DNA from 2 places in the Anoxybacillus sp. FSL W8-0382 genome. Region 1 is predicted to be linked to the other one. Evidence: a T-box and tRNA genes for the amino acid it is inferred to sense, from the RefSeq annotation. Region 1 holds a T-box; the other holds one or more tRNA genes.
The links. A T-box is a leader RNA that pairs with one kind of tRNA and senses whether it is charged. The one in region 1 lies ahead of pheS (phenylalanine--tRNA ligase subunit alpha), so its partner is inferred to be a tRNA-Phe.

Region 1 (7,058 bases):
TTACATTTAAAATGGTTAAATATACTGCCACAACAAAAGCACCAATGATTACGATAACTTCTCGGTTCATCGCCATGATTTATCTCCAATATCCAAGCGGTCTAGTCGATTCGCTAAACACCTTTATCACCGCTTTTACCTCTAACTCACTTAAACCGATCAGGCTCACCGTACCATTTTGTAATTTTTCGATGACTTCCGGATGTTCTACTAAAAAGCGAATGATTTGTTGCATCACAATCTCCCTCCAACATTCTCAAATAAATGTTTTCAGCGCAGATTTATACGCATCATCTACATCTAGTTTTTCGATTTCTTGCAAAGCCTTTTCCTTGTAAATCTGGCTCATCACTTTTGCATAGTAAAACGCTCCTTCCTGTTCCATTTGCTGAAGCGCTTTTTCTTTTTGGACATACATCCTATCGTAGTCTATATCGTTGTTGAAATACTGCTTCCATAAGTTATCGTTCTTGCTTTCTAGCATATACAAAATCGGAAGCGACTTTTTCTTTGCTTGAATATCAGCTTTTTTATCCCAGTTGTATAGCGCATCAAGATCATTGTCGATTTGTGCTGCAATACCGATGTAGCGAGCATATGTTTCAAGCGTTGCGATGTCCTCTTTTCCTGCTAATAATGCTCCGATTACACAAGCCATCGCAACAAGAGAGCCTGATTTTTTCTCTACCATTTTTATATATTCTGCTTCTGTTTGTACGTCACACGCCACATCGAGCTGTTGTCCGTGTACACTTTGCAACAAGCAAGACGTAACATATGACAGTGCCTTTAATTTTTTATTACTAGGAATCGGTACATTCGCAATCGCTTGCTGGCCAAGCAGCAAGAACCCGATCGCAATATGAAGAGGAATAGCTGTATCCTCGAAACGATCTTGATCGACTACATCATCAAGTAAATCGCCAGCAAGCACGATCAATTCAATAGCCGCTGCGATATATGTTGAGTGATTTCCTTGTGTCGAAAACAAGTCATAATGCAAGTAAGCCAACCGTCCAAACAACAAATCGCTCTCTTTCATATGTTGCTCGATTGCCATCAACATGTGTGCTTTCAGTTGCGGTTCCGACATAAATTGTTCCACGATTTCCTTTATTTTTTTCGCTATTTTTTCTTTTTCACTCATCCTATCGCACCTTACACAAATATTTACAAATAGGGAATGTTCGACAAGTTCAATAAAATTCCTTCCTGAAAAATAAAAAGACTTGTCGAAGATTGTGACAAGTCTTTTGCTTTGCTATCACTTACTACCCAATAGAACGATTAGCATTGCAATAAAACTCTATACTTGTTGAAATCGTATATGTTGCACCATTATAGGAATATTTTCCTGACACAGTAATGACATATGTGCGCCCACTGTCAATTAATTCCACACTATATCCTGTCTGTGTCCACGTCCCACTGCCGGATGCTTTTGAGGAAATCGATTTAACTCCCGAAAACAGTTGCCTTTTATGAACATCACTATACTGAGTTTCAAAAGTTCCTGTCACATACAAAGTTTGAACTGTTTGTCCAACTTGGATCGTGGTTGTTTTCGTCTTTGATGCAATCGATTGAGGAGTAACCGCCCCCGATTCTTTTATCCCTTTTTGATTCGAAGTTGCCAATGAATCTTTTCCTATGCCAAATAAAATTCCTCCAACAAGCATTACCGCTACTGCTATGTTTACAAATTGACGAATCATCTTAAAAATTCTTCCTTTCGTTTTAATAGTTTGATTATACTTCACTTTTTTTCCATTCTTCACCGCCAACTTATGTTGGAACCCCGCCTTCTTTTGGCGGTGTGCACGCCAATTTTGGCTGACTAGATAAAAAACGCCCCCACCCATCCGACAAGGACATAAAAACCCCCATCCAATGCCCGTGCATCAGATGGGGGTTTCGTTTTACCCACGCAATGTAGCGCCGAATTGTTGTTCGACCGCTTTGATGACTTGTTCGTGAACGTTTGTGACTTCTTCGTCCGTCAATGTCCGCTCTGGGTCATAGTAACGGAGCGAGAAGGCGATCGATTTTTTGCCTTCTGGAAGGCGATCGCCTTTGTAAACGTCGAAAATCGATACGTCTTTCAACAGTTCACCGCCTGCTTCAATAATTGCTCGCTCGAGGTCACCTGCTACAATATGCTCGTCAACGACAAGAGCAATGTCCCGCGTAATGGATGGGAAGCGTGGAATCGCTGTATAGCGAATGTCATCTACTTCCTCTTTTAATAACGCTTCAAGATCTAGCTCAAATACATATGTTTCTTTTAAATCAAATTGTTTTTGCACGTTCGGATGTAGCTGACCGACAAAACCGATTGTCTTATGATCTAATAAAATTTCTGCTGTACGCCCTGGATGAAGGTGCTCGCGTTTTGCTTGCTTGTATGCAATGCGGTTCTCTAATCCTAGCAACGCAAACAAGCCATCTACAATGCCTTTGACAACATAAAAATCAACTGCTTTTTTCTCTCCTTGCCATAAATGAGCGTGCCATACACCTGTCAAAACGCCTGCGAGACGCTCTTTTTCGCTCGGCAGTTCATGTTCACCGTTAGCTAAGTATACCGAGCCGATTTCGTATAATGCTACGTTTTCGACTTGGCGGGCGCGGTTATAGCTTGCTGCTTCCAATAAGTGCGGCACTAAGCTTTGGCGCAAGACGCTGCGCTCTTCGCTCATCGGAAGAGCAAGACGGATCGGTTGCGCCGTTTCAAGCGCAAACATCGTCGCTTTTGCTTCGTTTGTGAGCGAGTACGTAATCGCTTGGAATAATCCCGCATCTTCTACATAACGGCGCACGTGGCGACGCTTTGCTTGATATGGTGTGAGTTTCCCTGGCTTTGCTTCCCCGATCGGCAATGTCGCTGGCAAATGGTCGTATCCGTATAAACGCGCTACTTCTTCGATGATGTCTTCTTCAATTGTAATATCTGCACGACGTGACGGAATAGTAATCATAAACGTGCCGTCATGTTCCGTAAATGTAAATTGCAAGTTCGTTAAAATGCCTGCGACTTCTTCTTTCGTAATTGTTGTGCCAAGCACGCGATTGATACGATCTAACGTAATCGTAACGACGACTTCTTTTTTTGTCAGTGTGTTGACTTCCACAACGCCGCCAACGACTTCTCCGCCAGCATATTCCGCCATCAACGCCGCTGCACGATCAAGCGCTTCTTTCGTGCGCGCAGGATCAATGCCTTTTTCAAACCGTGTGCTCGACTCACTGCGCAATCCATGATCTTTGACCGCTTGGCGAATCGTCGCTCCGTTAAAATATGCTGCTTCAATAAATACGTTTACTGTTTCATCACATACTTCCGAATTGGCACCGCCCATCACACCAGCTAAAGCGACAGGCTCTTTCCCGTTCGTAATGACAAGATGATCTTCTGTCAACGTGCGCTCTACATCATCAAGCGTCACGATTGTTTCACCGGCTTTTGCACGGCGAACGACAATTTCGTTTGAGCCGAGGCGATCGTAGTCAAACGCATGAAGCGGCTGACCGTATTCAAGTAAAATGTAGTTCGTAATATCGACGACATTGTTGTGCGGTCGAATGCCAGCCGCCATTAAACGCGCTTGCATCCAAAGCGGCGATGGGCCAATTTTTACGTTTTTCACGATGCGCCCTGCATATAAAGGATTATCTTCTTGTGCATCGACGCGAACAGAAATATAATCATGAACATTTTCATTGTTTTCGTGAAGTTCGATGGTCGGAAGCTTCACGCTTCTTCCTAAAATCGCTGCCACTTCATAAGCGACGCCAATCATGCTTAAACAATCGGCACGGTTTGGTGTTAAACTAAGTTCTAACACTTCGTCATCCAAGTAAAGGAGTTGTAGCGCATCCGCTCCGACCGGTGCATCGCTTGGGAAAACGAAAATGCCGTCGGCGTATTCTTTCGGCACTAATTTTGACTCCACGCCAAGCTCTTGCAACGAACAAATCATGCCGTTCGATTCTTCACCGCGCAGTTTTGCGCGTTTAATTTTAAAGTTGCCAGGCAATACGGCACCAACTTTAGCAACGGCAACCTTTTGTCCTTTTGCGACGTTCGGTGCCCCGCAAATAATTTGCACTGGCTCCCCTTCCCCGATATCGACTAAACATTTGCTTAATTTATCAGCGTTCGGATGTTGTTCGCGCTCAATTACATGTCCGATGACAACACCTTGTATTCCTTTATTGCGCACCTCAACGCTTTCTACTTCAATCCCTGCTTTCGTAATGCGGTCGGCTAATTGTTTTGCCGTAATGCCTGTTAAATCCACATATTCCTGTAGCCATTTATATGAAACGAACATCGCCAACCCCTCCTTTTACACCCGACGAAATTGTTGCAAGAAACGAAGATCGTTTTGGTAAAAATGGCGAATATCATCAATGCCATATTTGAGCATTGCGATACGCTCTGGACCCATACCAAACGCAAAGCCTGTATATTTTTTCGAATCAAATCCTGCCATTTCAAGTACGTTCGGATGGACCATCCCTGCCCCTAAAATTTCAATCCAACCTGTTCCTTTACATACGTTACAGCCGTGCCCGCCGCAATTAAAACATGATACGTCGACTTCAACAGACGGTTCGGTAAATGGGAAGAAGCTTGGTCGGAAGCGAATGTCGCGATCTTCGCCAAACATTTTGCGGGCAAATTCACGCAACGTTCCTTTTAAGTCGCTCATGCGAATGTTTTCGTCCACCACGAGCCCTTCAATTTGCGTAAATTGATGGGAATGCGTTGCATCGTCGTTGTCACGGCGGTACACTTTTCCCGGACAAATGATTTTTACCGGACCGCGCCCTTGATGTTTTTCCATTGTGCGCGCTTGCACCGGAGACGTATGTGTACGTAATAAAATTTCCTCTGTAATATAAAATGAATCTTGCATATCGCGCGCCGGATGACCTTTTGGCAAATTGAGCGCTTCAAAGTTGTAGTAATCTTGCTCTACTTCTGGACCTTCAGCAATCGTATATCCCATGCCGATAAACAAATCTTCAATTTCTTCAATAACGAGCGTGAGCGGATGATGATTGCCGCGTCTGATCGGGCGACCCGGAAGTGTCACATCAATCGCTTCAGATGCCAATTTTTTCTCTACTTCTTCTTGTTCAAGCGTTGCTTGCTTTGCTTCAAGTGCTGTTTGAATCGCTTCGCGCACGTCGTTGACAAGCGCTCCCATGAGCGGGCGCTCTTCAGGCGACAATGCCCCCATCCCGCGCAGCACTTCTGTAATGGGGCTTTTTTTTCCAAGATACGCCACACGTACGTCATTGAGCGCTTTTAAATCGTTTGCTTGTTCAATTTTTTCAAGCGCTTCTTGTTGAAGCTGTTGTAACCGCTCCTTCATATGGAAATCCCTCCTTGTTATGTATAAAAAATAAAAAACTCGCCCCTTAAGTAAGGGACGAGTGCACTCGCGGTACCACCCTTGTTAGCTATGTCGTTCGCATAGCTCACTTCATTCAGATAACGGTTTACACCGGAACGCCTTTACATTTTGCATGCGCAAAATGGTCCAAGCGCCAACTCCCGAGGTGAATTCACTTGCTTCCACCATAAAAACGCTCGCAGTCTATGGCGTTTTCTCCCTGAATGGCGATCGGCAAGCTACTCTTCTCGATCATCGTTTTTTGTATGATGAAATTCTTCATTTATTATAAGCAAATGGGGAATAACGTGCAAGGTTGCGTTTATTTTTGTTTGAGTCAAGACTTTGTGGGAGATTTTTTTCTCGACCGATTTTTTTTGGTTATATATGGTTTTATAAAATCGTTATATGTAAGCGCTTTTACTTACTCTCATCCTGTAGGTATGTGCGTTTTCTCTCGTTTTAAAAACCTTTCAATGCTTGCAATGCCTCGTAAATCGGTGTCCCTGAAGATTGGCGAAGGTATGGGATGTTATCTCGTACCACTTCTGTCATTTGCGTTTGCACGCGCTTCAGTGCCTTTTTCACGATCGTTTCTCGTTTCGTTTCTTCTCGTTCTTCCACGCCATACATCACTCCATCGCGTGTCCGAATGAGTAACGTATCTTTTATCGCGACGATCGCTCGCAACATCGCTTCAATCCCTGCATCCCTCCAACTTCGACCGTTTTTACTTCGTTTCGCAAACACATGCATCGTTCCTTCCGCACTCCCCATCGCCCTCATGTTTGTCGTGTCAATCCCTTTTTCCTTCAACCATACGCGATAGTCACGCAAACATCCTGGCATCTCCTCGATTCGACGAACAAGCGCCTCGAGTTGCTTTTCCTTCTCCTCATGTTCTAACGTACCGATGGCACTTGTGAGTTCTCGTAACACACCTTCTTCATCCCATGATGCTAACTTCTTTCGAATCACCCGATATCTCGCATGACCTCGGAACAATTGACGAATCTCTCTTGCCACATGGAACCGATCAAGCTGAAAGTACCCCCTGTCCCCGAAATATTCTCGACACGCTGTAATCCATGGGGCTCCATCTCCATTGATGACCACCCAATCCTCAAACGGATCATAGCTGTATTCCTTCATCAGAAAATTCTCTACAGCTTCCCAAATCGGTTCATTCGTTTGATGAACCATATACCGTCGATTCACTAAGGATACGCGTTTCCCGTTTTTCTCCCATCCTTGGTGAATCGTGATGATCTTTTCTTCTTTTCCTTTGATGCGGCTTCGTTGACGTTTCACGTACAACCCGTCTGCTTCGATAAAAAACACGCGCCCTTTTTTCTCCATCGCACGGTGCCCTTCCACCTCTGCCTCGATGATGGACTGGCGAATCGTTTCGTGACTCATACATGCATACCCCACCAGCTTTTCAAGCGACTGCGCAGCCTGTCGATACGAAGAACCCGTCACGGCGAGATGAATCGCTGTCTCCTCTAATAGCGGACTCACTCCATGCGCCCCATCGAACTGGAGAAAGACATCGAGTAAAGACGTATACACCTTTTTTTCACGGTCAAAGTAGTAGTTTCGCTTCACTTCCACCTCTCCAAATAGCGTTTGGAGTCGGATCGTCCGCTTATC
Region 2 (7,058 bases), 2.1 Mb from region 1:
TGATCGAATGTCCAATTTTTCATCTCTTTCATAAATTTATAAATGTCCGAATGATGTGTTATCCCATAATGTTGTTCATTTTTATGAATGAAAATATAACGAGGCTGAATGACTGTGCCATAATCAACGGCGACATTACTGACAGGAACATTTTGAATGTATTTTGCGTTTTCGATGAAATCATATTTCGGTTGATACGTCCATAAACTCCACGTTAAAAAAACGCTCGTACATACAAGAATCGTCAATACAATTGACTTGATCGTTTCGTATTTCATCGTTTTCATCCTTTTTTCTGTTGTTCAATCGGCAAAGTAAAGTAAATGGTTGTCCCTTTTCTTTCTTGACTTTCTGCCCAAATACGCCCACCATGTGCAACGACAACCTCTTTTGCAATCGCAAGACCTAATCCTGTTCCGCCGAGCTTACGCGAACGTGCCTTGTCGACACGATAAAAACGCTCAAAAATTTTCGATAAATCGGATTTCGGAATGCCGACTCCTTCATCTTTCACACTTACTTGAATGTAATCTTCTACTTTTTCAACACGAAACGTAATTGTTCCGCCTTGTGGCGAGTATTTAAGCGCGTTCGAAATAATATTATCAAGCACTTGAGTAATTTTATCTTCATCCATATAAACAATTATTTTTTCATCTGGAAAGTCACGAACAAACGAAACATTTTCTTTTTTTGTTAATTCAAATCGATCAATGACTTTATGGAAATATGGAATAAAATGTACACGTGTTTTTTTCAATTTATAGTCTTTACTGTCGAGCTTAGAAAGCTGTAACAAATCATTAACGAGACGAATCATTCGTTCTGTTTCGTTTTGTGTCACTTCAATAAATCTCGGAGCAATTTCTTCATCTCGCCACGCTCCGTCCGCCAGTGCCTCTAAATAACTGCGCATCGTTGTTAACGGCGTTCGCAATTCATGGGACACATTGGCTACAAACTCGCGACGATCACGGTCAATTTTTTCATGCTCTGTAATGTCATGCAGTACGACAATTAAGCCATTCACAAGCCCTTTTTCTTTTTGAATGACAGATAAAGAAGCGCGCAAAATATACATTTCGTCGTCCGTACTAAAGTCTAAAATTAACGTTTCACGTTCTTCAATTAACGTTTCGAACGTATATTGTTCATCTAATCCTAATACCGTCACAATCGGTGCTGAAAGCACTGTTTCACGTGAAACATTTAAAATGTTGAGGGCGGCATCGTTAATTAAAATGATTCGTCCTTTTCGGTCTGTTGCAATAACCCCATCTGTCATATGTGTTAATACCGATTCTAATTTACGTCGCTCTCCTTCTGTCGTTGCTTGCGCTTCTTGCAATTTTTTCGTTAAGTTGTTAAAACTGAGCGCGAGTTGTCCAATTTCATCGTATCCATACACTTTTACTTTTCGAGAAAAATTACCTTTTGCCATTGCCAATGCTTGTTTACGCATATCTGAAATTGGTCGTGTAATCGTCTGTGCTAATAAAATGCCTAATAACGCCGTAATGACTAAAGCAATGCCCGTTCCAGTCGCTAAAATGTTATTAATTTGCCTCATTTGCGCAAAAACGTTCTCCATCGAGGCGATGACATAAATCGCCCCTTTAATTTCATTTTTCACTTTAATAGGCGTAGAAGAAATATACATGCGATGACCTGTTTTCGGGTCAACGCGCATTTTTTCTGTCATTTCACCGGCCACTAACGTTCGTTTAATTAATAAGTCTGTCATGCGCTTTCCGACAATATTTTGATTATATGGGTTCGATGTCCCTAACACTTTACTTTTATGATCAATGACGCGCACTTCGGAAATATCTTGCGAAACGAAGTCTTGTAAAATAGAACGAATTTCTTCCTCGATCGTCGGACTCTTTTTATCGCGTTCTTTGTTCATTTCTTGTTCAATGTTATAAGCAAGTAAAATAACGCGCTCGTTTAATGAATTTTTAAAGTTTTCAACAAGCTGCGCTTCCAACTGACGTACAAAATAAGCCCCAATAATTTGCATCGCAATTAAAATAAGTAAAATGTAAATCAAGGCAAATTTCACATGAATCGATTGAAATATGCTCACTTTTCTCATGCGGTTACTCCTGTTCCGGATTTCGTAAGTAATACCCGACCCCTCGTCTTGTTACAATCCATGTCGGGTGCGAAGGGTTATCTTCGATTTTTTCACGCAAACGTCGAACGGTGACATCCACGGTACGCACATCGCCAAAATAGTCATATCCCCATACCGTTTGCAGTAAATGTTCGCGCGTCATCACTTGTCCGATATGCTTTGCTAAATAGTGAAGTAGTTCAAATTCTCGATGGGTTAACTCAATTTGTTCTCCTCGTCTCGATACCGTGTAAGCATCTGGGTGAATCGTGAGCGGACCAATTTTTATTTCGCTCATTTCTTTTACATCTTGTTCTTGTCTTTGTTGGTGGCGACGTAAATTCGCTTTGACGCGCGCTAACAGCTCGCGTGTGCTAAATGGTTTCGTCACGTAATCGTCTGCGCCAAGTTCTAGCCCAAGCACTTTATCTATTTCAGAGTCCTTTGCTGTTAGCATAATAATAGGCATATCGTATTTTTTACGAATTTCACGACATACTTCCATGCCATCTTTTTGAGGTAGCATAATATCTAATAAAATTAAATCCGGTTGAATGTCTTCTACTTTTTGCAGCGCTTCTACACCGTCATATGCACAATGTACGTCGTACCCTTCTTTTCTTAAATTAAATTGCAAAATATCAGCAATTGGCTTTTCATCGTCGACAACTAAAATTTTTTTTTCCATGTACGTTCACTCCCCAAAGGCATATTTACATATAGTGTACCATGTCACCATTATAAAACAAAAAAGCATAGACACATATACGTATCTATGCTTGCAAGTGGCTCGGGACGGAATCGAACCGCCGACACAAGGATTTTCAGTCCTTTGCTCTACCGACTGAGCTACCGAGCCATATGTATAACTAACTTCCCAATTTTTATCGCATTGCTATTTCAATAAAAATGGCGGTTCCGACGGGATTCGAACCCGCGATCTCCTGCGTGACAGGCAGGCATGTTAACCCCTACACCACGGAACCGTATTTCAACAGACATCTATTATTCTATTATATAATTAGTAATAAGACAATAGTTTTTTTAAAAAAACGCCGACGAACGAGTCATCGACGTTTTTCTTATGCATATACGTTGCGGACAACATTCGTTTGAGAGCGGTCTGGTCCGACCGAGAAAATCGAAAGCGGAATACCCGTTAATTGCGAAATGCGCTCAACATAACGACGTGCATTAGCTGGAAGCTCGTCTAAACTTTTTACACCCGTAATATCTTCCGTCCATCCCGGCAATTCTTCATATACCGGCTCACATTCCGCTAATACTTTCAAACTCGCCGGAAACTCCTCTATGATTTGTCCTTTGTAACGATAAGCAACACAAATTTTCAACGTTTCAATACCTGTTAACACGTCGATCGAGTTTAATGATAAATCTGTAATTCCACTAACACGACGCGCATGACGAACAACGACGCTATCAAACCAACCGACACGGCGTGGACGCCCGGTTGTCGTTCCGTATTCACGACCTACTTCACGAATGCGATCACCAATTTCGTTGTTTAACTCTGTTGGAAACGGACCGTCACCAACACGTGTTGTATATGCTTTAGCTACACCAACAACATGTTTAATTTTTGTCGGACCAACACCTGCACCAATCGTAACCCCACCAGCAACAGGATTTGATGACGTAACAAACGGATACGTTCCTTGATCAATATCTAACATAACGCCTTGCGCGCCTTCAAATAAAACGCGTCGCCCTTCATCAAGTGCATCGTTTAATACGACAGATGTGTCACAAACATATTTGGCAATTTGCTGTCCATATTCGTAATATTCATCAAGAATGTGTTCTAATTTAAATCCTTCAACACCGTACACTTTTTCAAAAAGCACATTTTTCTCTGCTAAATTGCGCGCTAATTTTTCTTCAAACACTTCGCGGTCGAGCAAATCTGCGATTCGAATGCCGACACGTGCCGCTTTATCCATATAAGCAGGGCCAATGCCTTTTTTCGTCGTTCCGATTTTGTTAGCCCCTTTTCGTTCTTCTTCTACTTCATCAAGCTTTAAATGATAAGGCAAAATCACATGTGCGCGATTGCTAATGCGTAAATTGTCTGTGCTTACACCACGCTCATGCAAATACGCTAATTCTTGCACGAGCGCTTTCGGATCGACAACCATTCCATTTCCAATCACACAAATTTTATCTTTATAAAAAATACCAGAAGGGATTAAATGTAATTTATACTTTTCGCCGTTAAATACAATCGTATGTCCGGCGTTATTTCCACCTTGATATCGCGCAATCACTTCTGCATGCTGTGATAAAAAGTCTGTAATCTTTCCTTTTCCCTCATCGCCCCATTGTGTTCCAACAACAACAACTGAAGACATAGCGAGCACCTCCGCTTCATCAATTCCAAACATAGTAAGTGTACCAAATCAACTACGAAAAATCAATAAAAAACCGAACGTTTATATATTCATTTATGTTTTTTATTCGTATAAATTAAGCTCCAGGTGGAACGTTTGCATCATCGAAGCGGCGCTCTAAGTTGACAAACTTGTTGTACTCTTTTACAAAAGCAAGTTGTACAGTACCAACAGGACCGTTCCGTTGTTTCGCAATAATAATTTCGATAATGTTTTTGTTTTCTGATTCTTTGTCGTAATAATCATCACGATATAAAAAAGCAACAATATCCGCGTCTTGTTCAATACTTCCCGATTCGCGCAAGTCAGACATCATCGGTCGCTTATCTTGACGTTGCTCCACGCTACGCGAAAGCTGAGATAAAGCGATAACAGGAACATCTAATTCACGAGCTAGCGCTTTTAGCGAGCGGGAAATTTCCGATACTTCTTGTTGACGATTTTCACGATTGCGTCCACTTCCTTGAATGAGCTGCAAGTAGTCGATCAATATCATACCAAGTCCTTGTTCTTGTTTTAAGCGACGGCATTTGGCACGAATTTCACTAACACGAATGTTCGGCGTATCGTCAATAAAAATACCAGCATTCGAAAGACTTCCCATCGCCATCGTCAACTTTCCCCAATCTTCTGGCGTAAGTTTGCCGGTCCGCAAGTTTTGCGCATTAATGTTTCCTTCTGCACAAAGCATACGCATCACAAGCTGTTGTGCTCCCATTTCTAAGCTGAAAATGGCCACGTTCTCACCTGTACGTGTCGCCACATTTTGGGCAATATTTAATGCAAACGCTGTTTTCCCGACAGACGGACGAGCAGCAACAATAATAAAATCGCTTCGTTGAAATCCTGCTGTCATTCGATCAAGTTCAATAAAACCTGTTGGAATTCCCGTGATCTCACCTTTTCGGTTATGAAGCATTTCGATGTTGTCATACGCTTGAACAAGCACATCTTTTATATTTTGAAATCCCGTCGTATTTTTTCGTTGCGATACTTCTAAAATTTTACGTTCAGCTTCATTTAACACATCTTCGACTTCATCTTCACGCGTATAACCGTCTTGAGCAATCGATGTAGCCGTGCGAATTAAACGGCGCAAAATGGATTTTTCTTCTACAATTTTTGCATAATAGTGCACATTCGCCGCTGTTGGAACGGAATTGGCAAGTTCTGTTAAATATGACACGCCTCCTACTTCTTCAAGCGCATTTGCATCTGCTAGTTCCGATGTAACCGTCACTAAATCAACGGGCTCGCCACGATCAGATAGTTGTAACATCGTTCGGAAAATTTTTTGATGTGCCGCTCGATAAAAATCTTCGGGAATTAATATTTCTGAAGCGGTTGTGAGCGCGGATGGCTCTAGTAAAATCGCTCCGAGCACAGCTTGTTCAGCTTCGATATTTTGTGGGGGGAGTCGATCAGCAAATATGTCTGTCATGTACGCTCACCGTCCTTTCTCATAAGAAAAATGTGATTATATGCACGGAAAAAATCCGGCATAAAATCACATTTCATTACTTTTGCTCTTGTACATGTACTTTTAATGTAGCAGTTACTTCTGGATGAAGTTTAATTGGTACATTTGTATAGCCAAGCGCTCGAATGGCGTCATCTAATTCAATTTTTCGTTTATCAATTTTAATATCATGTTGTTGCTGAAGCGCCTCCGCAATTTGCTTGCTCGTAATTGAACCGAATAGACGACCACCTTCACCAGCTTTCGCAAACAATGCGACGGTTAACGTATCAATTTTTTCTTTCAGTTGCTTCGCTCGCGCTAACTCTTCTTCCGCTTCTTTCTTTTGTTTATTTTTTTGCGCTTCTAATGCTTTTAAGTTGGCTGGGGTTGCCTCGACCGCTAATCCTTGTTTAAATAAAAAGTTTTGCGCATAACCATCAGCAACGTTTTTTACTTCCCCTTTTTTTCCTTTTCCTTTCACATCTTTTAAAAAGATCACTTTCATGTGTCCTTACCTCCTGCAATATATTCTCGAATGGCTTCCTTCAATCGCTTTTCTGCTTCATCGATTGTAATATTGGCAAGCTGAGTGGCCGCATTCGTGAGATGACCACCACCATCAAGTTTTTCCATAATTAACTGCACATTCACATCTCCTAACGAACGGGCACTAATTCCGATCATTTGATCGTTTCGCTTCGAAATAACAAACGAAGCGACAACACCATTTAGAGATAATAGCGTATCCGCTGCTTGAGCAATTAAAACGGGATCATATGTTTCATTGGCGCTTCCCTTTGCAATCGCAAACCCGTGCTCATCAATGATAGCGTTCTCAATTATTTTAGCACGCTTAATGTAATGCTCAATATTTTCTTTTAACAGTTTTTGGACAAGTGTCGTATCCGCCCCTTGTGCGCGTAAATATGAAGCTGCATCAAACGTTCTTGATCCTGTGCGTAATGTGAAACTTTTCGTATCGACAACGATGCCTGCTAGCAAAGCTGTTGCCTCGAGCATAGATAATTTTGAAAGCTTTGGTTGGTATTGTAACAATTCTGTTACGAGC

Region 2: it has a tRNA-Phe gene. The T-box ahead of pheS (phenylalanine--tRNA ligase subunit alpha) is inferred to sense a tRNA for this amino acid. The anticodon was not compared.

The regions. Positions count from the first base shown of each region.
Region 1 is NZ_JBBOPX010000001.1:658,545-665,602, reverse strand. It holds gene NSS60_RS03545 (ATP-binding protein) at 1-76, opposite strand, end outside; gene comX (competence pheromone ComX) at 80-235, opposite strand; gene NSS60_RS03535 (polyprenyl synthetase family protein) at 257-1,147, opposite strand; gene NSS60_RS03530 (hypothetical protein) at 1,272-1,715, opposite strand; gene pheT (phenylalanine--tRNA ligase subunit beta) at 1,920-4,334, opposite strand; gene pheS (phenylalanine--tRNA ligase subunit alpha) at 4,350-5,384, opposite strand; T-box leader at 5,435-5,670, opposite strand; gene NSS60_RS03515 (ISLre2 family transposase) at 5,868-7,058, opposite strand, start outside.
Region 2 is NZ_JBBOPX010000001.1:2,747,683-2,754,740, forward strand. It holds gene yycH (two-component system activity regulator YycH) at 1-278, opposite strand, end outside; gene walK (cell wall metabolism sensor histidine kinase WalK) at 284-2,098, opposite strand; gene yycF (response regulator YycF) at 2,103-2,807, opposite strand; tRNA gene NSS60_RS14545 (tRNA-Phe) at 2,906-2,978, opposite strand; tRNA gene NSS60_RS14550 (tRNA-Asp) at 3,030-3,105, opposite strand; gene NSS60_RS14555 (adenylosuccinate synthase) at 3,202-4,488, opposite strand; gene dnaB (replicative DNA helicase) at 4,604-5,968, opposite strand; gene rplI (50S ribosomal protein L9) at 6,045-6,494, opposite strand; gene NSS60_RS14570 (DHH family phosphoesterase) at 6,491-7,058, opposite strand, start outside.